One region of the Acidovorax sp. BLS4 genome, then DNA from elsewhere that is predicted to be linked to it. Evidence: riboswitches for the same ligand, from Rfam matches in the RefSeq annotation. Region 1 holds a riboswitch; the other holds the start of a gene.
What was found. Region 1 has a riboswitch for glycine ahead of gcvT (glycine cleavage system aminomethyltransferase GcvT). Riboswitches for the same ligand answer to the same signal wherever they lie in the genome.

Region 1 (6,688 bases):
CGCGCGGCCACCTGGGCCGCCAGCTCATCAGCCGCTTCAAGCTGGACCAGGGGCGCGACCCGCAGGCCTACGGCATCGGCGTGAAGGAACTGTGGGAAATCGACCCCAAGCGCCACCAGCCCGGCTTTGTCATGCACACGGCCGGCTGGCCCATGGACAGCGACACCTACGGCGGCGCGTTCCTCTACCACGCCGAGGACAACAAGGTCACGCTGGGCTTCATCACCGGGCTGGACTACTCCAACCCCTACCTGAGCCCGTTCGAGGAATTCCAGCGCTGGAAGACGCACCCCAACATCCGCTACTACCTGGAAGGCGACGAGGCCAAGGGCATCAAGCCGGCCAAGCGCATCGGTTACGGCGCACGCGCCATCACGGCCGGCGGCCTGCTGTCGCTGCCCAAGACAGTGTTCCCGGGCGGCGCGCTGGTGGGCTGCGAGGCGGGCTACCTCAACGTGAGCCGCATCAAGGGCAGCCACGCGGCCATCAAGACCGGCATGCTGGCGGCCGAAGCGGCCTACGACGCGGTGCACGCGGGGCGCCAGCACGACGAACTCACGGCCTACCCCGAGGCGTTCGAAAAGAGCTGGCTCTACGCCGAGCTGAACAAGGCGCGCAACTTCAAGGCGTGGTTCAAGAAGGGCCTGGCCACCGCCACGCTGATGAACGGCATCGAGCAGTTCGTGCTCAAGGGCAACATTCCCTGGACGCTGCACCGCGACAAGCCCGACCACGCCTACCTGAAGCCTGCCGCCGAGTGCAAGCCCATCGTGTACCCCAAGCCCGACGGCAAGCTCACCTTCGACCGGCTGTCCAGCGTGTTCATCAGCAACACCAACCATGCCGAGAACCAGCCGGCGCACCTGACGCTCAAGGACCCGAGCGTGCCGGTCAATATCAACCTCGCCAAGTACGCCGGCCCCGAGGCGCGCTACTGCCCCGCCGCCGTGTACGAGTTCGTGCCCGACGAGGCCAAGGGGGGCGATGCCCAGCGGCTGCAGATCAACGCGCAGAACTGCGTGCACTGCAAGACCTGCGACATCAAGGACCCGACGCAGAACATCGTCTGGGTCACGCCCGAGGGGGGCGGCGGCCCGAACTACTCCGGCATGTGAAGCCTCCCCCGCCCTCGCCAGGGTGACCCGAAGGGCCTGCGTTGCAGGCCCTTTTTTCGTGGCGATTCCGACGGCCTTTGCAGGAACGCGCCTACAGGACCCTCCTGACCCGCGGGCGAGACTGTCTGGCCTTTCCGCGCCGCGCACTGCAGCGCAGTATCAAGAACCACCACGCCATCGAAGCAGGAGACCCCATGGCCCGTTCCCCCGCCCCACGCTACCGCACCCACCGTCGCCCGCTCTGGCCCCTGGCCTTGGGCGCAGCCGCCGTGGGGGCAGCGCTGGCATTCTCGGCCAGCGCATCCGTGCGGGCCCCGCGGGGCATCGAGGTGGTGGAGGATTTCAACGTGGACCGCTATGCCGGGCACTGGTACGAGCTGGCCCGCATCGACCACCGTTTCGAAAAGGGCCTGGTCCAGACCAGCGCCCACTACAGCCGGGGCCCGGACGGATCGGTGCAGGTGCTCAACCGCGGGTTCGATCCGGCCCGCAAGCGCTGGCGCGAATCGCGCGGCCGGGCGGTGTTCATCGGCCGCCCCGACCAAGCATCGCTCAAGGTGTCGTTCTTCGGCCCCTTCTACGGCGGCTACCACGTGGTGGCGCTGGACGAGGACTACCGCTGGGCCATGGTCGTGGGCGCGAGCCTCGACTACCTGTGGATCCTGTCGCGCACCCCCACCCTGCCCCGCGGCGTGCGCCCCCGCCTGCTGGCCCAGGCACGCGCGATGGGCGTGGACATGGACCGCATCGTCTGGGTGCCGCAGGACGAGGACGGTGCTGTGCGCATCGCAGCCTGACGCGGCACAGCGCCAACGTCGCACCCCATTGCTCCCGAATTAATAGCATCCAAGGCAATCAAATCTAGGGCAATCGGCACTTTTCAGCACAAACCGCTTGCCTTGGCCCGTCCGAGCCCCCCGGCACCTCCACGGTCACTGCGCGAACAAAGGCAGGTCGGCCCGCTTGAGCGTGCGCAGCACGAAGCTCGACCGGCTGTGGCGAATGCCCTTGATCTTGTAGAGCTTCTCGCGCAGCAGCCGCTCGTAATCGCGCGTGTCCTTGACCACCACGCGCAGCAGGTAGTCGTAATCGCCCGACACCAGGTGCGCCTCGATGACCTCGGGAATGCTGGCCAGGGTTTCGCCGAACTTCTCCAGCGTGTTGTCCGAATGGCTGTCGAGCGTGACCTGAACCAGCACCGTGTCGTTCAGATCGAGCGCCTTGGGGTTCAGGCGCACGGTGTAGCCCTCGATCACGCCCGCCTCCTCCATCTTCTTGATGCGGCCCCAGCAGGGCGACGGGCTCAGGCCCACGGCGTTGCCGATCTCCTGCAGGCTGGCGCGGGCGTCGGCCTGCAGGACGGAGAGGATTTTTCTGTCGAGGCGGTCCATGCACTGCATTGTTCTCCCAATTCACATATTTCAGAAGAATTTTCTGCAAATCTGGCATTTTTGAAGAAATTCAGAAAATCCATCCAGTGCCCGCACCGCATACTTCATCCATCAAGGCGCCCTTACCGGGGCGCACGAAACAGGCAGGGCCCCGGCGGATTACCGTTCGCCGGGGCGCTTGGCTTTCGAAAGCATGGCCTTCTGGATACACGGCAAGCCCCCGCGCACACCGCGGTCGGATCGCCCGGCGCGCACCGGCGCTGCAGTTAGAATCCGCCCGGTCAGGAGAGAGCGCCGCCCCGTCACCGGGATTGCCGGCGCCGCCGAAGGCGCAGGGTGACCCCGAACGCTCAGGCAAAAGGACTGGCAAAACGCCCGCAGGGATGCGGGCGTTCCCCTTGCTGGAGAGAGGTCCGCCGCGTGCGCGGGCCCACCGAAGGAGCAAGCCCCGCGCCGCCTTGGCACGTGGGTGAATCTCTCAGGTAAAGCGGACAGCGGGGCAAAGGCGTGGCCATGGGGCCGCGTTCCCATTTGCCCTTGCTGGAGATTGCCATGTCCGCCGCCGACGCCGCCCTGCTCACCACCCCGCTGAATGCCCTGCACCTCGAACTCGGGGCCCGCATGGTGCCGTTCGCCGGCTATTCCATGCCCGTGCAGTACCCCGCCGGCCTGATGGCGGAGCATCTGCACACGCGCCAGGCCGCCGGCCTGTTCGACGTGTCGCACATGGGCCAGTTGCGCCTGTTGGGCAGCGATGCCGCGGCCGCCTTCGAATCCCTCATTCCCGTGGACGTGATCGACCTGCCCGTGGGCAAGCAGCGCTACGGCCTGCTGCTGAACGACGAGGGCGGCATCATCGACGACCTGATGTTCATCAAGCAGGGCGAGGGCGACATCTTCGTGATCGTGAACGGCGCCTGCAAGGCCGGCGACATCGCCCACATCCAGGCCCGCATCGGCCAGCGCTGCGAGGTCGTCCCCATGCCCGACCATGCGCTGCTGGCGCTGCAGGGCCCGCAGGCCGTCGCGGCGCTGTCGCGGCTGGCACCCGGCATCGAGCAACTCGTCTTCATGACCGGCGGGCGCTACGAGATCGCGGGCTGCGAGGCCTTCGTCACCCGCAGCGGGTACACCGGCGAGGACGGGTTCGAGATCTCGGTGCCCGCATCGCAGGCCGAGGCGCTGGCGCGCGCCCTGCTGGCGCAGCCCGAGGTGAAGCCGATCGGCCTGGGCGCGCGCAACTCGCTGCGCCTGGAAGCGGGCCTGTGCCTGTACGGCAACGACATCGACACCAGCACCACGCCCCCCGAAGCCGGCCTGAACTGGGCCATCCAGAAGGTGCGCCGCACGGGCGGTGCGCGGGCCGGCGGCTTTCCCGGCGCGGCCAAGGTGCTGGCGCAGATCGACGACCCGGCCACCCTGGCGCGCAAGCGCGTGGGCCTCACGGCGCTGGAGCGCGTGCCCGTGCGCGAACACACCCCGCTGCAAAGCGCCGCGGGCGAGGCCCTCGGCGAGGTCACCAGCGGCCTGCTGGGCCCGAGCGTGAACCAGCCCATCGCCATGGCCTACGTGCCCCCGGCGCTGGCCGCCATCGGCACCCGCGTGCAGGCCATCGTGCGCGGCAAGCCGGTGCCCATGCAGGTGTGCGCGATGCCTTTCGTGGCGCCCCGCTACTACCGCGGCTGAAACGGGCAGCCGGGGCCACCGCCAAGGCGGCGGCCACCGCTACATTCCAGATTCCTTTTCTTCATTTTTCAGGAGCCCCCATGACCGTTCAATACTCCCGCGATCACGAGTGGATCGACGCCGCCGATGCCAACGCCGCCGTGGTCGGCATCACCGTCCATGCCCAGGATGCCCTGGGCGACGTGGTGTTCGTGGACCTGCCCGAAGTCGGCAAGACCTTCTCGCAGGGCGAAGTGGCCGGCGTGGTCGAGTCCGTCAAGGCCGCCGCCGATGTGTACATGCCCGTCTCGGGCGAGGTGGTGGAAGTGAACGAGGCGCTGCGCGCCGACCCCTCGCTCGCCAACTCCGATCCCTTGAACGCCGGCTGGTTCTTCAAGGTCAAGCTGTCCGAGCCGGCCCAGTTGTCCGGCCTGATGGACGAAACGGCCTACACCGATTTCGCCAAGAACGCCTGAGCCTTTTCCTTCCCCTTTCTTTTTCCGTCCACGGTCCTCTTCCATGCTGATGCAATCCGCCCTGCCGCTTGGCGCGCTTGAAAACGCCACCGAGTTCCTGCCCCGCCACATCGGCATCGACGGGGCGGACGAACAGCACATGCTCTCCGCCATCGGCGAGGCCTCGCGCCGCGCGCTGGTGGACGGCATCGTGCCGCGCTCCATCGCGCGCAGCCGGACCATGGACCTGCCGCCCGCCACGACGGAAGCCGCGGCACTGGCCGAACTGAAGGCCATCGCCGCACAGAACCAGGTGCTGCGCAGCTTCATCGGCCAGGGCTACCACGGCACGCACACGCCCGGCGTCATCCTGCGCAACATCCTGGAGAACCCCGCCTGGTACACGGCCTACACGCCGTACCAGGCCGAGATCTCGCAGGGCCGCATGGAGGCGCTGGTCAACTTCCAGACCATGGTGTGCGACCTCACGGCCATGCCCATCGCCAACGCCTCCATGCTGGACGAGGCCACCGCGGCGGCCGAGGCCATGACGCTGGCCAAGCGCTCGGTCAAATCGAAAAGCACGCGCTTCATCGTGGCCGGCGACGCGCACCCGCAGACCATCGAGGTGATCCAGACGCGCGCCGCGCCGCTGGGCATCGAGGTGGTGCTGGCCAATTCGCTGGCCGAGTGGAATGACGCGCTGGACGGCGACTACTTCGCCGTGCTGGCGCAGTACCCCGCCACCAGCGGCCGCATCGACGACCTGGCGGCCGATGCCGCCAAGGCGCATGCCAAGGGCGCGGCCTTCATCGCCGCGGCCGACCTGCTGGCCCTCACCCTCATCACGCCGCCCGGCGAATGGGGTGCGGACATTGTGGTGGGCACCACGCAGCGCTTCGGCATGCCCATGGGCGCGGGCGGCCCGCACGCCGCCTTCATGGCCTGCCGCGACGAGTACAAGCGCTCCCTGCCCGGCCGCCTGGTCGGCGTGAGCGTGGACGTGCACGGCAAGCCCGCCTACCGCCTGGCGCTGCAGACGCGCGAGCAGCACATCCGCCGCGAAAAGGCCACCTCCAACATCTGCACGGCCCAGGTGCTGCCCGCCGTGGTGGCCAGCATGTACGCCGTCTACCACGGGCCCCAGGGCCTGATGCGCATCGCCCAGCGCGTGGCCGCCTACGCCGCCATCCTGGCCAAGGGGCTGGAGCAACTGGGTGCGCCGCTGCGCCCGCAGGCCGCCTTCGACACGCTGTCGCTGCACACCGAAGGCGCGACGCAAGCCATCGCGGCCCGCGCCGTCTCGCTGGGCGCCAACCTGCGCGTCTATTTCGAGAACTACCTGTGCATCTCGCTGGACGAGACCACCACGCGTGCCGACATCGAGCTGCTGTGGAAGGTGTTCGCCCGGGACGGCCAGGCGCTGCCCACCTTCGCCGCCTTCGAGAAGGGCGTGGAGCCGCTGATCCCCACGGGGCTGCGCCGCACCAGCGCCTTCCTCACGCACCCGGTATTCAACACCCACCATTCCGAGACCGGCATGCTGCGCTACATCCGCCAGCTGTCCGACAAGGACCTGGCGCTGGACCGCAGCATGATCCCGCTGGGCAGCTGCACCATGAAGCTGAACGCGACCAGCGAGATGATCCCCATCACCTGGCCCGAATTCGCCAACGTGCACCCCTTCGCCCCGGCCGACCAGCAGCGGGGCTACCGCCTGCTCGACGAACAGTTGCGCGCCTGGCTGTGCGAGGCCACGGGCTACGCCGGCATCAGCCTGCAGCCCAACGCGGGCTCGCAGGGCGAATACGCCGGCCTGCTGGCCATCAAGGCCTACCACGCGGCCCAGGGCGAGGGCCACCGCAACATCTGCCTGATCCCCAGCAGCGCGCACGGCACCAACCCCGCCAGCGCCCAGATGGTGGGCATGCAGGTGGTGGTGACGGCCTGCGATGCCAACGGCAATGTGGACCTGGCCGACCTGCGCGCCAAGTGCGAGCAGCACAGCGCGCACCTGGCCTGCGTGATGATCACCTACCCCAGCACGCACGGCGTGTTCGAA
Region 2 (6,688 bases), 2.4 Mb from region 1:
CCTTCTTTGCAGGCGCGGTGGTTTTCTTTGCAGTTGCCATGGTGTTGGTATTTCTCGGAAAAAGTGGTGAACATTCCAGCATGCTGGTCGCCGGATTCTAGGGGGTTTGCATCGGCGGGCGCGGGCCGCACGCGGATTGCACGCTGCAAGCGGCATGGATGCTGGGTTCGAAGGCCCCGAGGCGCGCGCAGAAAGCGGTGCCGGCGAGGTGCCCTGGCGATGCCGGGCGATGCCCGCTGCGTTGGCCCCGCGGGGCAATCGCGTTAAGCTGTCCCATCCCCACCGGCGCCATGCAGCGCATCGCAAAGGAATGGCCATGAGCGACACATCCCCCTTCGGTTTCGGCAGGTTCGTGCCGGGCTTCGACTTCCTCCAGAACCTGGCCAAAGGCGCGCCGGGCGGCGTGCCGCAGATGCCCAGCCTGTCGAGCTGGGTGGCCCCGACGGTCAGCGTGGAAGAACTGGAAAAACGCATCGATGAATTGAAGGCCGTGCAGTTCTGGCTGGAGCAAAATTCGCGCGCGTTGAGCGCCACGGTGCAGGCGCTGGAGGTGCAGAAGATGACCCTCGCCACGCTCAAGGGTATGAACGTGGCGATGGGCGATCTGGCCGGTGCCTTCGCGCCCAAGCCATCGCCTGCGGCGCCCGCCCCCGAGCCCGCACGTGCCAGCCCCGCCGCCTACCGCGAGCCCCAGCGCGAGCCACCGGCCGAGGCGCCCGCTTCCGAGTCCGCGGCCCAAGAAGACGCCGCCAGCGACCACGCAGCCGCAGGCGCGGCGTCCACCGCGCTGCCCGGCGTCGTGGACCCGATGCAGTGGTGGGGTGCATTGACCAGCCAGTTCCAGCAGATCGCGGCCCAGGCGATGGGCGACGCGTCGCACCAGGCCGCGGTGGAGGCCACGCGCGGCGCGGCGGCCGAGGCCTTCAAGACCGCCACCGACATGGCCACGCAACTGGCCTCACAGGGGCTGCAGGGCGTGCAGGAGGCCGCGCGCATGGCCCAGGCGCCGCAGGGTGCCAAGGCGGCAACGGCCCGCAGCCGCCAATCTGCCGCGCCCGGTACCGCAGCCCCTCGCACCCGGCCGGCGGCTGCGCCGAAGAAGGCGGCCGCCAGGAAACCGGCGGCGGCGCCTTCTCCAGCGGCCCGGCGCACCGCCGCGCCGGCCGCAGCCAGGTCCGCCGCGCCGCGCAAGCGGACGGGCCAGTGACCGCCACCACCCGCACTTTTTTCTGACATGGCCGCCCGCGCAGCGGGCCGCCGCGACCTTTGCCACCGACCATGAAACTCTTTCCCAACGGCCACGCCACCCATCCCCAGTGGCGCATGGCGGCCGCGCTGGTGCTGGCGCAACTGCGCGCGCAGATGGCGCTGCCGCAGTACGCCAGCGCGCCCACCCTGGGGGTGCTCTACATCACCGACCACTATGCGGACGAGGCGCAGGCCCTGCTCGACTTCGTGTCGGCCGAACTGCCCGAGGTGACCGACTGGAGCGGCACCGTGGGCGTGGGCGTGGCGGCCAACAACGCTGAATACTTCGACGAGCCGGCGCTGTCCGTCATGCTGCTGGACCTGCGGTCCGACCAGTACCGCGTGTTCTCCGGCGTGGCGCCGCTGGCGCGCAATGCGGCCAGCGGGTTCGTCGCGCACACGGCGCTCGTGCACGCGGACGGCCGCACGCCCGACCTGGCCGAGCTGATCGATGAAATGGCCGACCGCACGGCCACCGGCTACCTGTTCGGCGGCTTGTCGGCCAGCCGCAACGCAAGCGTGCAGTTCGCCGTGGGCGGCAACGGCAACATCGCGGGGCAGGGCGGCGCGCGCGGCGTGTTCGACGGCGGACTGTCGGGCGTGGCCTTCAGCGAGGGCGTGAGCCTGCTGTCGCGCGTCACGCAGGGTTGCCAGCCCGTGGGGCCGCTGTGCACCATCACCGAGGCGCAGGACAACGTGGTGCTGGCGCTCGACGGCCAGCCGGCGCTGGATGCGCTGCTGGACACGCTGCACATCTCGCTCGACGGTGACCCGCAGCCCGCGCTGCGCGAAGTGCGGGCCACGCTCGCGGGCCTGGTGGATGCCGGCGTGCAGCCGCTCGGCCGGGCCGGGCATTTCGGCACGGACACCCGGGTGCGCCACATCGTGGGGCTCGACGCCACGCGCCGGGGCGTGGCCCTGGCCGACCAGGTGGAAGAGGGCATGCGCCTGGCGTTCTGCCAGCGCAACGTGGCGGCGGCCCGCGCCGACCTGATGCGCATCTGCGCCGAGATCCGCGAGGAACTCACGCCCGAGGAGGCCGAGACCCTGCCCGCACCGTCGACCGACAGCGAGCGCCGTGCGCTGGCACAGGCCCTGGGCGGCGGTGCCGACGGGGCCACGCGCGCGCCCGTGCAGCGGCACATCGTGGGCGCGATCTACGTGAGTTGCTCCGGGCGCGGCGGCCCGCATTTCGGCGGGCCGAGCGCGGAACTGCAGATCGTGCGCCACGCGCTGGGCGACGTACCGCTGGTGGGGTTCTTCGCCGGCGGCGAGATCGCCCACCACCGGCTGTACGGCTACACCGGCGTGCTCACGGTGTTCACCAGCGAGCACGCGCCGGTCTGAGCCCAGCGACCGCGGGAGGCCCCGCGCCGGCAGGCCCGCAGGCCGTGCGCCCCTTCCCGGGGGTGGCCCAACGGGATGTTGAGCCTTTTTGGCCTCACGCCCTAGAAAATCATGCGTTGGAAGCTATAAAAATAATAGCATTTGACTTCAGGTCACTGGCAGGAGCGCGGGCGCGGCCGTGCGCGGCATGCCGGTGAAGGCGAAGTCCACTTCCGGCGCCAGCCCGCTCACGATGCGGGCGATGGAGCGGCCCGAGCCGCAGGCGTGCGTCCAGCCCAGCGTGCCGTGCCCTGTGTTGAGGAACAGGTTGCCGATCTTCGTCTTGCCGATCAGCGGCACGTTGCTGGGCGTGGCGGGGCGCAGCCCGGTCCAGAACTGGGCCTGGCGCGTGTCGCCCGCGCCAGGAAAGAGTTCTTCCACGCGGCGCACGATGGCTTCGCAGCGCACGGGGTTCAAGTCGCGCTGGTAGCCGTTGAGTTCCGCCGTGCCGGCGATGCGCAGGCGGTCGCCGCGCTCGCTGGTGTAGCGCGAGAAGACGAGCTTGAATTCATCGTCCGTCAGGCTCACCTCGTAGGCCGCCGAGGCATCGCGCACGGGCATCGTGACCGAATAGCCCTTGGCCGGGTAGATGGGCAGGCGCATGCCCAGCGGCTCGGCCAGCAGCGGGCTGAACGAGCCCATGGCCAGCACGTAGGCATCGCCCCGCACGCGTTCGAAGCGGCCTTCCGCGTTGGTGATCTCGGCATGGTCGATGGCGCCGCCTGCCGTGCGCAGCGCCGTGATGTGGCAGCCGGTACGGAACTGCACGCCCGCCGCCTGCGCCAGCCGGGCCAGCTCGCGCGTGAAGGTGTTGGCGTCGCCCGATTCGTCCTCGGCCGTGTAGGTGGCGCCGGCCAGTTGCGGGCGGATGTGGGCGAGCGCGGGCTCCAGCCGCACGGCCTCGTCGGCGCTGACCACGCGGCGCTCGCAGCCCAGGGCGCGCATCTGCTCGGCGGGAGCGAGCGCGGCATCGAACTCCCGGGCGCTCGTGTAGAAGTGCAGGATGCCCTGCGTGCGCTGGTCGTACTGGATGCCCGTATCGCGGCGCAGCTGCTGCAGCGTGTCGCGGCTGTAGGTGCCCAGGCGCACGATCTGCTCGATGTTGTGCCGCGTGCGGGCCGGCGTGCATTCGCGCAGGAACTGCAGGCCCCACAGCCACTGGCGCATGTCGGCGCGCAGGCGAAAGAGCAGGGGGGCGTCTTCGCGGCCCAGCCATTTCAGCACCTTGAACGGCGCACCGGGGTTGGCCCAGGGCTCGGCATGGCTCACCGAGATCTGCCCGCCGTTGGCGAAGCTGGTTTCCGCACCGGGAACGCCCTGGCGGTCGATGACGGTCACTTCGTGGCCGAGTTGCTGCAGGAAATAGGCGGAGGTGGTGCCGAGCAGGCCGGCACCGAGAACGATCACGCGCATGATTCACAAGCCTTTTGGAAGGTTTGCGCAAGCAGATCGCCGGCGTGGTGCTATTGACTCGATAGCGTGCAGCCGACGGCGATCTGCCGTGCTGCCGCTCCCCCTGTCCTTGGTACCTGAGAGATTCACCCTGCGCCAACACGGCGAGGGGCTTGCTCCTTCGGTGCGCCATGGCATGCATGGCGGCTCTCCAGACGGCTTTGATGGTGGTGCAGTACGGGACCTGAGCGTGTATGGGAGTTTGCGCCTTCGGTGGAGCGGCCCGGGGGCCGTTCGCTCTCCTGCGGGGTGCATCGTAGCAGCGAAGCCGCGCGGCGCAAACCCCGTGCGCGGCGAAGGGGGCGGGCCGTGCGGTCAGTCGATGCGGATCCGGGCGTCCTTCACCACCTGGGCCCACTTGGCGCGGTCGGTGTGGACGGTCTGGCGGAACTGCGCGGGCGTCTCGATGCGCACGGCGTTGCCCTGCGATTCGAAGCGCTCGCGCACCTCGGGCTGCTCCAGCACCTGGCGCAGGGCGGTGTTGAGTTTCTGCACCACGGCGGCGTCCGTTCCCTTGGGCGCGAAGAGGCCGAACCAGATCGAGCTGTCGAAGCCCTGCGTGCCCGGCAGCCCGCTGGAGGCGATGGTGGGCACCTCCTTGACGGCGGCCACGGGCTTGGCGGTGGTCACGCCCAGCAGGCGCACCCTGCCGGCCTTGTAGTGCGGCAACACGGTCTGCACCTGGTTCATGATGCAGCAGGTCTCGCCGCGCACCACCGACGTGATGGCTTCGGGGCCGCCCTTGTAGGGCACGTGCACCATGTCCAGGCCCAGGCGCGCATTGAATTCGGCGAACGCCATGTGCGTGCCGGCGCCGTTGCCGGTGGAGGCGTAGTTGTATTGGCCGGGGTGGGCCTTCACCAGCGCGACGAACTCCTGGAGCGTCTTCGCGTCGATGACGTCGGGGTTGATGGTGAGCACGTTCGACACATCGATCAGCGGGCCCACCGGGACGAAGTCGTTCTCCACGTCAAAGGGCAGCTTGGGGTAGAGCGCGGCGTTGCTGCCATGCGTGGCGGCGGTGCCGAAGGCCAGCGTGTAGCCGTCGGGCCGGGCGCGGGCCACGAACTCGCTGGCGATGTTGCCGGCGGCGCCCGATTTGTAGTCGATGACGATGGGCTGCCCGAGTTTCTGGGTCAGGGGCTCCTGCACCGCGCGGGCGACGACGTCGATGCCCGAGCCCGCCGGAAAGCCCAGGATCAGGGTGATGGGTTGCCGGGGCCAGCCGGCCGCTTCGGCGTGGGCGGCGAAGCTGAAGGTGGCGGCCGCGGCGCAGGCCAGGGCGGCGGCGATGCGGCGGGTGGCGTGGTGGGTGATGGGAAAAAGGAGCGGCATGGCAGAGGGGCGCTGAATGCGGGTTGAGAACCGATGCGCCATTGTGGGCAAGCGTTCATGCGCCGCGCGCCATATGCATATGGACCGGGGGCGCGCCGCCGCCATGGGGGAATGCGGCGGGCGCGGGGCCGCGCGGGCCCCGCGTGGCTCAGTACCGGTTCGGGTTGTCCGGGCGGCGGTCCTGGCGGTTGGGCACGCCGTCGCCGTCGCGGTCCCAGCCGCCGCGGCGCATCTCCCAGCGGCCGTCGTGCTGCACCCAGGCCGGCTGGCGGTAGACATAGCCGGGGCGGGCGCGGACCCAGTGGCCGGCCACCCAGACATGGCGATGGCCGCGCCATTCCCAATGGCCCGTCTCCCACACCATGCCGCGGCGCGGGGGCGGCACGGCTTCCCGGCGGGGCGGGGGCGGTGCCTGGTACTGCACCATCACGGGTCCGGGCTGCTGGTACACCGGTCCGCCAGACTGCACGATCACGGTGGCACTGGTGGCTGCCCGTGCCACGGTGGTGACGGAGCCCATCGCGGCGAGGGCCAGCGTGGCGGCGGTGAGGGCAATGGTCTTGCGGGTCATGACGATCTCCTTTGGAAAAGCGCTGTGTGTTTTTTTCAGCACCTCCATCGTGATCCTCCAACGTCAAGCCGGTGTCGCCGCGGCGCGAAGTGTTGTGACCGGGTGTTTCCGGCCTGGCAGGGGCGAGCGCCCGCGCCTCACCGGGCGGCGTAGCGCGCCAGCAGGGTGCGCACGATGCGCCGGTGGAACGGAACCACCAGCGCCATGTACACCCGGCCCAGCGTGTTGTGCACATGCACCACGGTGCTCAGGGCGATGCGGGGCGGCCCCTCCGCCGGTTGCCGCTTGGTCAGCGACACCTGCACGTCGAGGTGGCGGTCGTCCTGGCCCATGACCACTTCGTCCTCGGCCAGGTGCCGGATCCGGAAGATGCCCACGCGGTCGCCCACCCGGTAGCTGGCGGCGTCGCGCAGCGGGTGGGCGGCATCGCCACCGAGCGCTCCCAGGTCCTTCAGGCCTGCCAGCCGCACCAGCCGGTTGCGCAGCGCCATGAGCCGGTTCGTCCAGCCGGGCACGTGGGCCAGGGTGGACAGCCAGGCCTGCAGCGCGCTGCCCGCGGGCTCGGGGTCGGTGGCTTCATAGCTGTCGGCGAAGTAGGCACCGGGCAGCGCCGATGCAATGGCGCTGCCGGGTGGCACCGCGACGGTGGTGATCTTTGGAGGATGGGGCATGGGGTGTATCGGGTGCTGGGGCGGT

Region 2: it holds a riboswitch for glycine, as region 1 does, so the genes downstream of both, R1Z03_RS22775 (D-amino acid dehydrogenase) here and gcvT (glycine cleavage system aminomethyltransferase GcvT) in region 1, are expected to answer to the same signal.

What each region holds. Positions count from the first base shown of each region.
Region 1 is NZ_CP136797.1:1,969,092-1,975,779, reverse strand. It holds gene R1Z03_RS09185 (electron transfer flavoprotein-ubiquinone oxidoreductase) at 1-1,115, shown strand, start outside; gene R1Z03_RS09180 (lipocalin family protein) at 1,310-1,912, shown strand; gene R1Z03_RS09175 (Lrp/AsnC family transcriptional regulator) at 2,048-2,506, opposite strand; glycine riboswitch at 2,787-2,874, shown strand; glycine riboswitch at 2,898-3,011, shown strand; gene gcvT (glycine cleavage system aminomethyltransferase GcvT) at 3,059-4,192, shown strand; gene gcvH (glycine cleavage system protein GcvH) at 4,273-4,647, shown strand; gene gcvP (aminomethyl-transferring glycine dehydrogenase) at 4,691-6,688, shown strand, end outside.
Region 2 is NZ_CP136797.1:4,949,384-4,956,071, reverse strand. It holds gene R1Z03_RS22790 (HU family DNA-binding protein) at 1-40, opposite strand, end outside; gene R1Z03_RS22785 (PhaM family polyhydroxyalkanoate granule multifunctional regulatory protein) at 317-1,207, shown strand; gene R1Z03_RS22780 (FIST N-terminal domain-containing protein) at 1,279-2,595, shown strand; gene R1Z03_RS22775 (D-amino acid dehydrogenase) at 2,743-4,047, opposite strand; glycine riboswitch at 4,141-4,251, opposite strand; gene R1Z03_RS22770 (tripartite tricarboxylate transporter substrate binding protein) at 4,402-5,421, opposite strand; gene R1Z03_RS22765 (YXWGXW repeat-containing protein) at 5,570-5,992, opposite strand; gene R1Z03_RS22760 (DUF2867 domain-containing protein) at 6,130-6,663, opposite strand.